4 regions of the Vibrio limimangrovi genome follow, and region 2 is predicted to be linked to each of the others. Evidence: predicted binding sites of a transcription regulator. Region 2 holds the regulator's gene; each other region holds the start of a gene.
The links. Region 2 encodes PurR, which represses purine synthesis genes. Its sites were predicted from a motif close to TNANGNAAACGTTTNCNTNA; they were not measured.
Positions count from the first base shown of each region.

Region 1: a site for PurR is predicted at 1,987-2,006, ahead of glyA (serine hydroxymethyltransferase). Genes of this name have one in related genera too.
Region 3: a site for PurR is predicted at 2,361-2,380, ahead of purM (phosphoribosylformylglycinamidine cyclo-ligase). Genes of this name have one in related genera too.
Region 4: a site for PurR is predicted at 2,518-2,537, ahead of ACWYU8_RS05605 (formate--tetrahydrofolate ligase). Genes of this name have one in related genera too.

Region 1 covers NZ_JBSUGF010000016.1:21,334-24,861, reverse strand. Annotated here, with positions in the region: gene treC (alpha,alpha-phosphotrehalase) at 1-1,036, shown strand, start outside; gene ACWYU8_RS19210 (YitT family protein) at 1,116-1,718, opposite strand; gene glyA (serine hydroxymethyltransferase) at 2,063-3,313, shown strand.
Region 2 covers NZ_JBSUGF010000010.1:112,091-115,618, forward strand. Annotated here, with positions in the region: gene ACWYU8_RS14935 (TVP38/TMEM64 family protein) at 1-449, opposite strand, end outside; gene ACWYU8_RS14940 (TfoX/Sxy family DNA transformation protein) at 626-1,216, opposite strand; cyclic di-GMP riboswitch class I at 1,333-1,421, opposite strand; gene purR (HTH-type transcriptional repressor PurR) at 1,688-2,692, opposite strand; gene torD (molecular chaperone TorD) at 3,125-3,528, opposite strand, start outside.
Region 3 covers NZ_JBSUGF010000002.1:163,558-167,085, forward strand. Annotated here, with positions in the region: gene ACWYU8_RS02840 (uracil-xanthine permease family protein) at 291-1,544, shown strand; gene upp (uracil phosphoribosyltransferase) at 1,638-2,264, opposite strand; gene purM (phosphoribosylformylglycinamidine cyclo-ligase) at 2,445-3,485, shown strand.
Region 4 covers NZ_JBSUGF010000005.1:259,165-262,692, reverse strand. Annotated here, with positions in the region: gene glgC (glucose-1-phosphate adenylyltransferase) at 1-337, opposite strand, end outside; gene ACWYU8_RS05605 (formate--tetrahydrofolate ligase) at 702-2,450, opposite strand; gene ACWYU8_RS05600 (inosine/guanosine kinase) at 2,688-3,528, opposite strand, start outside.

The DNA.
Region 1 (3,528 bases), on a different contig from region 2:
CGATGATATTGGCGATGGTCGTCGTTTTTATACCGATGGCCCACGGGTGCATGAGTACCTGCAAGAGATAAGTAACGCGGTATTTCAAAAACACGGCAGTGTGACCGTAGGAGAGATGTCTTCGACCACTCTTGAGCACTGCCAGCAATATTCGTCTTTAGATGGCAAAGAGCTGTCTATGGTGTTTAACTTCCACCACTTAAAAGTGGATTACCCCAATGGCGAAAAGTGGACAAAAGCGCCGTTTGACTTTCTTCAGCTCAAACAAATCTTTAATCACTGGCAGACAGGATTAAACGGTAAAGGCTGGGGAGCACTGTTCTGGTGTAACCACGATCAGCCACGTGTGGTCAGTCGACTTGGTAATGATCAGCAGTACCGCACAGAGTCTGCGAAGATGCTGGCAGCGTCTGTTCACATGATGCAGGGTACGCCTTATGTTTATCAGGGTGAAGAGATTGGCATGACGAATCCGGGTTATACCGAGATCAGTCAGTATCGTGATGTCGAGAGTACTAACATGTACGACATTATGGTCAATCGCGACGGGGTATCGCATCAGGAAATGATGGCTATTCTGGCTCAGAAATCACGAGATAACTCTCGAACTCCTATGCAATGGAATGGCCAACCGTATGCTGGTTTCACCAAAGGAACGCCTTGGCTCGAGGTCGCGCAGAATTATCCGCAAATCAATGCCGAGTCTGCTGTAGCAGATTTAAACTCCGTATTTTATTTCTACAAGCGCTTAATTGAGCTGCGCAAACAGGTCCCAGTCATCACGGACGGCAGCTATGAAGATTTGCTGCCAGAGCATTCGCGTATTTTTGCTTACGCTCGCCAGAATGAAACTCAGACTCTTTTGTGTATCAATAACTACTATGGTGAAGAGGTAGAATGTGTATTGCCAGAGTACTTTGAGATGACTAAAGCCAAGCGTTTGTTGTCCAACTACCATAATTCGGCAAGTGCGGTTGCTTCTCGTCATCAGACACTGCGTCCGTATGAAACGCGAATATTGTTGATTGAAGAATAAGAAAACGCCCCTCTAGGACTTTTGTTCCCACTAAAGGCTTTGGAATGCTCCCCAAAGCCTTTTTTCATTTAGCTTTTCGTTACGAACCGTAGGTCACGGAATAGCGATGTGGTTTGTGGTTCATCGCAAGTACCAGATTAAGCGCAAACGCCCCTAAGGCTGACAACGCGATTACCCAAGGTGAGACGAAGAACATCGACGCCAATACAATACACACATCAATCGCCATCTGACTCTTGCCGACAGAAATGCCGAATTTGTCGTAGATAAACAGGCACAAGACATTAAAGCCGCCCAGACTCGAACGATGGCGGAACAAGATCAGCATACCTAATCCCATCAGTAATCCGCCTGCAACCGCACAGTAGATTTCATTTACTGATTCTAACGAGATCAGTAAATAAAGATGATCGGCAAAAATCGAGACTAAAGCACCAGAAATGACACTATTGATTGCAAAATGACGCCCAAAACGTTTCCAGGCTAACAAATAAAAAGGAGTGTTAATCAAAAAATACAGCACACCAAAGGTAAAAGGTGTAAATTGGCTAATAAGCAATGCCAATCCCGTGGTTCCTCCTGTAAGGAGTTGCGCAGATTGGAGAAAGAAAACGCCTTGAGCAACCAAAAAGGTACCCGTGAGAATTGCTACCCAGTCTTCTTTTAGTGAGTGTTTTTCCATCAATTTTCAGTCGCCGGTGAGAAATAAGGCAGGCATGATAGTAAAAAGATGATCTTTTCGGTAGCTAGAGGCTAAAATTTACGGTAAACCTATGTAATTGCTGTTTTACAGGGTGTAAAGCACAAAATTGACAGTAATGTCGTTGTTAAAATGATTGCAACATCGACATGATATTTATTACTGGTCATCATGAAAAAACTGCATGAGAAAAATTTTAATTTTCTCTTTATGACCCAGATCAAATTATGTAGAATGCGCGCCATTAGAGTGACGAAAACGTTTGCGCTCGGTCATTAAACAGTTTTTTTGCCAATTTCAGTATTAATCTGAGTCAGGAGATACAGATGCTTAAGCGTGATATGAACATCGCAGATTACGATGCGGAACTGTTCGCAGCTATCCAGGAAGAAACTCTTCGCCAGGAAGAACACATTGAACTTATCGCTTCTGAAAACTACACAAGCCCACGTGTAATGGAAGCTCAAGGTTCTCAGCTAACGAACAAATACGCTGAAGGCTACCCAGGCAAGCGTTACTACGGCGGTTGTGAGTACGTAGATAAAGCGGAACAACTAGCAATCGATCGTGCGTGTGAACTGTTCGGTTGTGAGTACGCAAACGTACAGCCTCACTCAGGTTCTCAAGCAAACAGCGCAGTATACATGGCGCTTCTAAACCCAGGCGACACAGTACTAGGCATGAGCCTGGCGCACGGTGGTCACCTGACTCACGGTTCACCAGTAAACTTCTCTGGTAAGCACTACAACGTTATCCCTTACGGTATCGACGAAGCTGGTCAAATCAACTACGACGAGATGGAAGCGCTAGCGCTTGAGCACAAGCCTAAGATGATCATCGGTGGTTTCTCAGCTTACTCTCAAATCGTTGATTGGAAACGCATGCGTGAAATCGCAGACAAAGTTGATGCTTACCTTTTCGTAGATATGGCTCACGTTGCTGGTCTTATCGCAGCAGGCGTTTACCCAACACCAGTACCATACGCACACGTTGTAACAACAACAACGCACAAAACACTAGCAGGTCCACGTGGTGGTCTTATCCTGTCTAACGCTGGCGAAGAGATGTACAAAAAGCTGAACTCAGCTGTCTTCCCTGGTGGTCAAGGTGGTCCTCTAATGCACGTTATCGCTGGTAAAGCAGTAGCGTTCAAAGAAGCGATGGAACCTGAATTTAAAGCATACCAAGCTCGCGTAGTTGAAAACGCGAAAGCAATGGTTGCTCAGTTCCAAGAGCGCGGTTACAAAATTGTTTCTAATGGTACAGAAAACCACCTGTTCCTGGTTGATCTAATCGACAAGAACATCACTGGTAAAGAAGCGGACGCAGCACTAGGTGCAGCGAACATCACAGTAAACAAAAACTCAGTACCAAATGACCCACGTAGCCCATTCGTAACGTCTGGTATCCGTGTTGGTACGCCAGCGATCACTCGTCGTGGCTTCACTGTAGAAGACGCAAAAGAGCTAGCGAACTGGATGTGTGATGTTCTTGATAACATCGACAACGCAGAAGTTATCGAAGCTACTAAGCAAAAAGTGCTAGATATCTGTAAGCGTCTGCCAGTTTACGCATAATTTGCTTTGTAAACGATAGCTTCTTCATAGAGTGAGCCGATTTCGGTGTCGAACATACTCATTTGCTCGCGCAAATTCCGTGTGTTCTCCTAGAACTCGACTCATCTATTTTGAACATTGATATATTAAAGGTCCTCAATTGAGGGCCTTTTTGTTTGTCTGGCGTTTGGAATGGGTTCGGTATTCCCTACAATCTAGGAACGAGTGGGATAGGG
Region 2 (3,528 bases):
AAATTGATCAGGAAAAAAGGAAAGACGGGAATCAAACGTAATGAAAGCAGATAGGACGAGCCATCGTTTCCAACACCTTGGTTGATAGCTGTGAGCTTTTTCCCGAACTTGGTTTGTACCCAGTCTCTTAATAGGTATCGGCTACTCAGGAAAGCAAGGGTTGCGCCTATGGTACTGGCAAACGAAACCAAAACTAAGCTTATCCAAAAACCGAATAGAGCAGCACCTAATAGAGTAACGACTGCTGCACCGGGAATAGAGAACGCTGCGACAGCGATGTAAGCCAAGAAATAGAGGGTCGTTGCAATAATAAAATTTTGTTCGATATAGGCATTCAGTGCCTCTTGTTGAGATTTAGCGTTTTCTAATGTTAAGTTCTGACCAAAGTTAACGGCTAAAAGAATGACCGTTAAGAGCAGTATTAACCCAAAAATGAGTTTTCTGTTCATAATCGTACTCCAGTTGGGTTACTTTTCTCTAAAACGTTAACAGGTACCATTTGGGAGGAAAGGGACCTGCTAACTATTGTATGTTTTACAGACTAATAGACAGGTTAAGGTCTAAAAAAATTTCAAAAAAAACCGCAGACTAAGCTGCGGTTTTAAAACTAATATCAGAAAAGCTGTTAAGAAAGCGCATTTTTCAACTCTTCTCGGCGAGACTGGGGAACGACGCTCCAATGAGTGCCGTTAATTGCGCCCTCTAAGGCCCAAAGCAGCTCAATGCTTACCTTTGCAGAATGTGAGTCACGTATCGCTTTATAGGCGCTTAGAGCGCCTTTCTGTTCTAACTGCTCTACTGATTCAATACCCGCCTTCTTTAGCATTCGCTCGGTAGCCAGCCTCAGGTTGGGCAAGTCTTTCAATCTGTTCGGCTTAGTACTGGCTTGTTGCTTTTTTTCTAATTTGGCCTGTGCTAACGACTGCTGCGCTACTTCTATCAAACGCTCACTTGATTCCCATAAATCATTGGAAATCGCGTAGTATTTAGTAACGACCGGAAACCCACGCTTTTTATATACGTAGGGTTTGAGTCCTTGCGTCTCGAAGTTAGATGAAGTTTGTTGGTCTGCTCGGATGTGAAGTTGATCATTCACAACCAGTGCAAACATCGTCTCATCAGCGAAAAGTCCAAAGCCACCAAACATTGAGCGCGACTTGATTGTACCAAGTGCCTCAAATAGCTTCATAGAATCTTTGAGTATCGGTTTATCCATGATGTGTTATCTCGGTGTAATTAACATTACGCCACCAAAAGTCAGGTCCGAGAGGTTAGCAAATACATACAGGAACAATGTCATTAAAGGGTAAACTCATCATATGTATATTTGCCATCGGTAACCCCGCTACCTTCCATTAATCAAATGGTTCAGGCCGGAAGCTTTGCGTCCCACCCTTTCGGATGGTTTGCCCTGTGCGTGACCTGTCGAGAATACTTTGTCTCTTGAATTAACATCACATTCTAGCGAATGAAGTGTGATGTTAGTTCAGGAAAATTAATCAAGATTATGTCTTGGTGTTCATATCTTGGGCAAAGGTTTTTCAACGAGAGGTATGGGTGTGAGAAAAGGACTACACGCAGCTAAAACAGCAACTTACCAAACATTTAACTTTTAGTCGTAGCGTTATTGAGTAAAAGGCTTATGTTGAGACAAAAAATAAGCGCTCCGGAGAGCGCTTGTTGCCAATTAATTGAGCTTTTTCACTGTATTACGAACGACCAGTTCTGGCTGCATTTCGAAAATGCGCTTCTCGTGCTCTTTGTCTTTAATGCGTTCAAGTAAAATTTCGAATGCATTTTTACCAACACGGCGTTTCGGTTGGTGAATGGTCGTAAGTGGCGGAGAAAAGTATTCTGCCAATTCGATATTGTCATAACCAACCACGGAAACATCGTCCGGGATCTTAATGCCATTTTGTTGTAAACGACTCATTAAGCCCAAAGCCATTGTGTCGTTGAAACAGAATACTGCGGTAGGACGCTTTTTCATTGCGGTAATTTTGTCAGCAACCAGAACCGCGGTATCACATTCAAAGTTACCTTCAAGAATCCAATCTTCGTTTACGGGTATATTCGCTTCTGCCATTGCTCGGCGGAAGCCCATAATGCGCTCTTGGCACGCGAGTTTTTCGAAGTGACCACTTAAGCAGGCAATATCAGTATGACCGTTGTCAATCAGATACTTAGTTGCGATGTAGCCGCCTTCTTCTGAGTTATCCATGATCTTGTCGGCTTGTGAGCTCTCAGGGCCCCAATCCATGACCACTTTTGGAATATCAGAATGACGGTCAAGCATCTCTTTTAGTTCTTCCGTCAGGTCTGAACACATCACTAAAATCCCATCCACACGCTTTTCAGCCAGCATTCGAATGTAATCGCGTTGCTTTTCGTAGATACCACCGGTATTACATAGGATCAGAGTGTAACCTTGACGATAACAGTAGCTTTCAACACCATCGATAACTTCTGAGAAGAATAGGTTAGTCGATTGAGTTACCAACATTCCGATGGTACGAGTTGAGTTACATTTCAAGCTACGAGCAACTGCGCTCGGTGCGTAATTGAGCTCATCAACTGCTTTCATTACTTTTTCTTGAGTTGCTTCTGCAACAAAACGCGTCTTGTTGATGACGTGCGAAACTGTAGTAGTAGAAACGCCGGCTAATCGAGCAACGTCTTTTATAGTGGCCATAAAGGTGTCCTGTATCGAGCTACTAATATACCTTGGAGTATAAAACCTTTTACTGAGTGCCTTTTGTAAACTTAGTGCCGCATAAACGTGTACGCTGAATCTGTTTCGCAGTGACAGCTCCGAAAACGGTAGAAGGTCTGTAGCAATACGGTTGATGAATATTATCGTCTTTCTCTGAGCGAAGAAGAGAACGTCAACCTAGTAAGAAAACACAAAAACCGCTTTATTTCAGCGGTTTACATAAAAATCATATTTAATCGTTTGCGTTCACATTTTAGCCCTATGTGGGTTGGCTGGCAATGACTTCAGCAGCAGATTTGTGTCTTTTATGTCACATTTTGATTGCTAAAAAAGCAAGCAATGGGACTCAATGAAGGGCAAACGAATAAAAATTGGGGAGCGCGAAAATAGGCTCCCAATCATTGGTGGCAATTATTCACCAAGAAGGTAAGCGCTGTCTAGTTTGCAAAATGCAACTAATAGTTGCGCGACGCTTGCGTAGAAACCGAAATCATCCATTTGCTGACATTTTGCTGCAAATTGTGGCAGCCAAGATAAGAGTTGACGTTCGATGAAATCATTCTGATTTGAGAAGGCTTGTTCCATATGTTTTTCTTGTTCGAGCTCATTGGAACGGATAATCATGCTGCCTAAAAAATCGAGTTCTACGGCTAAGTGATCGGCAGGTTCGTTAAGCTTATCGTCAATTGGTACGCCGAAATCAGCCATCAACTTCTCCATCTCTTGTGTTGATTTGTTATTCAGTAAACCTGTTTCGCAAATGTACAGGGAAGCATAAGGCGGAGCCCCATACTTTTCTGTTTTTAAGAACAGTT
Region 3 (3,528 bases), on a different contig from region 2:
TTTTCCTTAAGTGCCTGATTGCTTATGTGATGAACGTAAGAACAATTATGATCCGCCACAATGACTTATCTAATGTAAGAAATACGACATTACATCCTTGTATTTGCGGCTCATCTACCAAAATATTAATTTCAGCTCATAAAACAAACACTTTTGTTATAAAACACCTCGAAAACTATAATTTGGCCACTTAAAATCGGCGAAAAGTTTGATCTGATCATTGTCGCAAACGTTTGCTGAGTGATACTATTCGCCGGATTTGTCCGCGTATCTTTAAATAGGAAATGATTATGAAAAATGCGTTACAAGGCGCTCAGATGCTCTTTGTCGCTTTTGGTGCTTTGGTTCTAGTGCCCCTTCTGACTGGCCTCGATCCAAACGTAGCACTCTTCGGTGCCGGTGTCGGTACCCTCCTCTTCCAATTAATTACTAAACGTTCTGTCCCAATTTTCCTTGCCTCTTCTTTCGCGTTTATTGCTCCTATTATGTTCGGTATCCAGACTTGGGGTATCGGCGCAACAATGGGCGGCTTAATGGCGGCGGGCATGGTTTATATTGCTCTGGGCGCAGCGATCAAAGTTCGCGGCGTAGGCTTTATCCATAAGATTCTGCCTCCCGTGGTTGTTGGTCCGGTTATCATGGTTATTGGCCTTGGCCTGGCACCAACCGCTGTGAATATGGCGATTGGTAAAACAGGAGATGGCGGCGTTCAACTGATTAATGGTGATGCCGCTCTTATGATTTCATCAGTGTCACTACTGACGACGATTGCATTGAGTGTATTTGCAAAAGGCTTCCTGAAGCTAGTACCGATCGTGGGTGGTATTTTGGCTGGTTACTCAGTGTCACTTGCATACGGTGTGGTTGACTTTACACCAGTAGCACAGGCGGCTTGGCTTTCATTGCCAAACTTCACGACACCAGAATTCAATATTAACGCGATTCTATTTATGATCCCTGTAGCGATCGCCCCTGCTGTGGAACACGTGGGTGACATGCTGGCGATCTCAAATGTAACGGGTAAAGACTACCTTAAAAAGCCAGGCCTTCACCGCACTATCGCAGGTGACGGGGTAGCGACTATGGCAGCGGCGATGGTTGGTGCACCGCCAAATACAACCTACAGTGAAGTGACTGGCGCAGTTATGCTGACTAAAGCATTCAACCCGGTGATTATGACGTGGGCAGCAGTGACGGCTATTGTTCTGGCTCTGGTTGGTAAGCTAGGCGCAATTCTTCAGACAATCCCTGTACCTGTCATGGGTGGCATCATGATCCTGCTATTTGGTTCTATCGCAACGGTAGGTTTGAACACACTGATCAAAAACCACGTGGACCTACACAAATCTCGTAATCTGGTTATCGTTGCAGTTACGCTAGTATTCGGTATCGGCGGCATGGCTTTCGGTATTGGCGAGTTCAGCCTACAAGGCGTTAGCTTGTGCGGTATCGTGGCGATCATTCTTAACCTTGTGCTTCCACACGACCTGGGTGAAAACCACGTTGTAGATAACGCTCAAATGGAAGAAGACAAAGCAAACTAATTTGTCGAATCAACTTAGACTTATACAAAAAAGGCTTGGTATTAACCAAGCCTTTCTTCTTTGTTCACAACTGATTAAGCGTGTTTTGTGCGCTTATTTAGTACCAAAAATCTTATCACCCGCGTCACCAAGACCAGGAACGATGTAACCTTTGTCGTTCAGCTTCTCATCAATTGCCGCTGTATATAGTTCAACGTCTGGGTGTGCTTTTTCCAGAGCTTCAATACCTTCTGGAGCCGCAACCAAAACAAGAACTTTAATTTGATTACAACCTTTCTCTTTCAGAAGGTCGATCGTCGCGATCATCGAACCACCAGTTGCCAGCATTGGGTCAACAACCAGCGCGATACGCTCATCGATGTTAGACGCAAGCTTGTTAAAGTATGGTACTGGTTCTAGCGTTTCCTCGTCGCGGTAAATACCGACTACACTGATACGTGCACTTGGCATGTGCTCAAGAACACCATCCATCATACCCAAACCAGCACGAAGGATTGGCACTACTGTTACTTTTTTACCTTTAATTTGGTCAACTTCTACTGGACCATTCCAACCTTCGATAGTAACTTTCTCAGTTTCAAAGTCTGCTGTCGCTTCGTAAGTAAGTAGGCTACCGACTTCTGTCGCTAACTCACGAAAACGCTTTGTGCTGATATCACCTTCTCTCATTAGACCAATTTTATGTTTTACTAGAGGGTGCTTTACTTCAACAACTTTCATGTCCATCTCCGGCTATAGTTGGCTATATTTAAACAAACCTTCAGATTATACACGATTTCCACTAGGAAATCAGGATATATGACTAAAGAAAAAAACTCGCGCAAACGTTTGCTATCTGTATTTAAGCACTGGTAGAATAGCGCCGTTTTCATATCCAACTTAAATACCGAGGACTTCCCTGTGAGTGGTAATAACTCTTCTCTTAGCTATAAAGACGCTGGTGTAGATATTGATGCAGGCAATGCGCTTGTAGATCGTATTAAGGGTGCGGTTAAACGTACTCGTCGCCCTGAAGTGATGGGTGGTATCGGTGGTTTTGGCGCTTTATGCGAATTACCAACGAAATACAAACAACCTGTACTGGTTTCTGGTACCGACGGTGTAGGTACGAAACTTCGCCTGGCACTGGATATGAACAAGCACGATACCATCGGCATCGACCTTGTTGCTATGTGTGTAAACGATCTAATCGTGCAAGGTGCTGAGCCATTGTTCTTCTTAGATTACTACGCAACAGGCAAGTTAGACGTAGACACCGCGGCAGATGTTGTTTCTGGTATCGCGGATGGTTGTGTGCAAGCTGGTTGTGCACTTATCGGTGGTGAAACTGCTGAAATGCCTGGAATGTATGAAGGCGAAGACTACGACGTTGCTGGTTTCTGTGTTGGCGTAGTAGAGAAAGAAGATATCATTGACGGCACTAAAGTTGCGGTTGGTGATGCACTTATCGCTGTAGGTTCTAGCGGTCCACACTCAAACGGTTACTCACTGGTTCGTAAAATCCTTGAAGTTTCTGGTGCTGACAAAAACGAACTACTGGAAGGCCGTACTATCGGTGAACACCTTCTTGAACCAACTAAGATTTACATCAAATCAGCACTGAAGATGATTGAGAAGCACGACATTCACGCTATCTCACACATCACTGGTGGTGGTTTCTGGGAAAACATCCCTCGCGTACTACCTGAAGGCACTAAAGCAGTGATCGACGGTAACAGCTGGGAATGGCCAGTGATTTTCCAATGGCTACAAGAGAAAGGTAACGTAGAAACCCGCGAAATGTACCGTACATTTAACTGTGGTGTTGGCCTAATCGTTGCCCTACCTAAAGAACAAGCTGAAGCAGCAGTTGCACTTCTACAAGAAGAAGGCGAAAACGCATGGGTGATTGGTGAAATCGCTCAAGCGGAAGCAAATGAAGAACAAGTTGAAATTAACTAACTTGCGATTCTCGCTCACAAAATAAAAAGAATGAGGACACTAG
Region 4 (3,528 bases), on a different contig from region 2:
GGGACAACAGCCATAAGTTATGATAGATGGCGTCTGCGGTACCTTCATACCATGCACCACCTTTGCGCATTTGCGGAGGAACGGCTGTGATATATTCACCAAGTTCGGGATTGAAGATAGACCAACCATCACGAAGGTGTTTTTGTAGCGAGTGCGATTTGTATTGTGTGAGGACTAAGATTTTACGTAAACCTGAGTTCAGACAGTTGGTCAACGTGAAATCGATGATGCGATATTTGCCGCCGAATGGCACAGCAGGTTTGGCACGGTCATCAGTAAGTGGACTAAGTCTGGAGCCCATACCTCCAGCTAGAATAACAGCGAGTGCGTCTTGCATAGTGTTCCCTTTCCCTTTTTTAACATGACCCAAAATAGTGCTTAACCGGGGAGAATAGGTTAAAGAAAGCGATACTTTGAATGTCATTTACTTGTGTGTTGATGTTCTACTGCAAACTTTAGTACAAGAATCGCGCCATAGAATTAATTTTTAAAAATCAAAGACATTAGTTTAAGTAATGAAGTGTGTTGCACTAAATCAGGGAAAGGGTATTGTAGGAAGCACTAATTAGGTGCGTATTTATTGGTTAAAAAAATGTGACTGAAATTTACAATGTAAAGTAGCGAAGAAACAATAAGATAAAGAGAGCACATTGCTCCCTTTATCATTAATGCTTTAATCAATTCAACGTGAAGTTATTGTCCTAAGAAAGACCGATAATGTTGCCATCGTCGTCTAAGTCTAGGTTCATAAATGCAGGCTTATCAGGCAGTCCCGGCATCGTCATTACACTACCAGTCAGTGCATAGACAAATCCCGCGCCAGCACATAAGCGTAATTCACGAATCGGTACCGTAAAGCCTTTAGGTGCTCCCTTGACGCTTGAATCGGTCGTAATTGAAAGCGGTGTTTTTGCTACGCACACCGCCAAGTTATCGAACCCAAGTCTTTCGAATCGTTTCAGTTGCGATGCCGCTAACTCACTCAGTTCTATATTAGCTGCGCCATAGCCCACTTCACAAACAGACATTATCTTCTCTTTAAGGCTTTGCTCTTTAGTGTAAAGCGGTCGGAAACTCGTTGGAATGTTGCACGCGTCAACGACAAATTGAGACAGTTCTCGAGTACCTTCGCCACCTTTTGCAAAAGCGTTACTGAGGGCGACTTTTACACTCGGATTAAACTCATGGATTAGCTTCTTAAGTGTTGACAACTCATCTGCACAGTCTTGTGGGAACTGGTTGATGGCGACTACGGCAGGGATACCATATTTGTGGACGTTGTTAATGTGCCATTTCAGGTTTTCGAATCCAGCTTTTAACGCAGACTCATCTGGATTAAATAGGGAATCAGGGATAGGCGTACCCGGACGAAGATCATAATGTCCTGAGTTTGCTTTTAGTCCACGAAGCGTTGCAACGATCACTACACAGTCGGGAGCAAGGTTTGCTGCAGCGGCTTTTATATTGCACGCTTTTTCGAACCCCATATCAGATCCAAAACCCGCTTCTGTGACAGTGTAACTAGCTAGTTTTAGGGCGATTTCATCAGCGATGATAGAGGAATTGCCATGGGCAATATTAGCGAAAGGGCCTGCGTGAATTAGAGTCGGAACGCCTTCTAACGTTTGCATCAGTGTAGGAGCAATCGCTTCTTTTAAAGTCACAGCCATCGCTCCGGCGACTTGAAGATCTTCCGTTGTAACTGGTTGCCCATTCACATCATAAGCGACAACAATCCGTCCAATTCGTTGGCGTAGATCTTTTAAATCTTTAGCCAGAGCGATGATAGCCATCAATTCGGACGCAGCAGAAATATCGAAACCTTCATCACGTTCATTTCCATTGATGCTCTTGCCTGGCTCATTTAAACCGATTTTTACCATTCGTAAAGCGCGGTCGTTATGATCCATAACGCGCTTCCAGGTTATGCTGTTAAGGTCTATTTTTAGTGCTTTTAAACCTGTGCGAGTTTCAAATGCGTCATAGCCTTCACGTTGCTCGTGGTAAAGACGTGCATCAAGTGCAGCTGAAGCAAGGTTATGTGCCGCAGTCACGGCGTGAATATCGCCCGTTAAGTGTAAGTTAAGCTCGTCCATTGGTGCTACCTGGGAGTAGCCACCGCCTGCTGCGCCACCTTTGATACCAAAAACTGGTCCCATAGATGGCTGCCTGATACAAGCAATTACAGATTGATTCAGTTTTGCCAGCCCTTGAGCAAGACCAATAGTGGTCACGGTTTTCCCTTCGCCAAGTGGAGTGGGAGTGATAGCAGTAACCAGTACTAATTTACCATCTTCATTGTCTTTTAAGCGATTGAGACAATTGGGGTGCACTTTGGCTTTGTATTTGCCGTGTGTGTCATATTCATGAGGCTCCAGACCCGCATTGGATGCGATAGTCTTAATGGATGATAAAGGTGTGTTTCGGCAAATTTCAATATCAGACTGCATGGATACTCCCAAAAAGTGGCTAACACGTGGTGTTTAACTTCAATCTATCTGAAAAGCTTACGATGTTTTGCGCAAACGTTTGCGCGAGAATAATACTGGTAAGAAAAAGAGTGTAAAGAATTTAATGCGACCTAATGTGCTACACAATAGCAAATTCAACCAAACAATGCGCTAGATCAAAACAAAAAGGCCACCAACCGATGGCCTAAGTATCCTTTTTATTCTAAGGTTCAGAATTTAGCGATCCCAGTAGGTCTCTTCTAAACTGTCTTCGCGTTCCGGTAGTGCTCGTGACAGTCGAGGTGAATGCTGAGTTAATACTTCATAGCTCACTCGATTCGAGTATTTACAAATTTGTGATAGTGATGAGTAAGTCAAACAACGAACTTGATGTTTCTCTGAATTTGGAACTTCTTTATGATGGAAAGAGTTTGCTGCCATGTCATGAAGAAGGGCAGAGAGCGCAGCATCGCCGGCACCGTTGGTATTCTTGATTTTTAGTGGGCCACCCAGATATGGTCCAATATGAGAATAGACTTTTATTGGGTTCTCACAGTCATCTTTACGCATAGCACGGCTGAATTCAAACTTGTTAAAGGCTTCAATCGAACCTTCTAGCATGTCGTGAGTCGTTTCGCGTTTTACCTTGTCGTCCGTGTAACCCGCCATGTAAAGGCCATTTGGACCTGCAGTGCACAGTACTAGGTCAACCCAATCGAGTGCTTTATCTGCAGCTGCAAGTGGATCTGACAGTCCTGTAAGAGCCGCACCTTCCTCTTCATTCATCGCAACAACAGAAACATTCTCACGAATATACTCCTGCCACCACTTTGCATTACCTTCGATGACGTATTTAGTGCCTAGTGTAAGTACAACAGGAACATCGTGCTTCTTGGCAAAATCTATCGCTCTTTGAACGGCCTTTGGCATTGGATCTTGTTCTTTTCCACGCATTAGGTACGAAGAAACCACAAGAGCAGACGCTTTGCTGAATATGTCTTCAGGAATACTTTCAGGCAGAAGTTGGTTCATGTGACCTTCATTGATTGCGAAGGTACGCTCACCATCTTGTGTAATA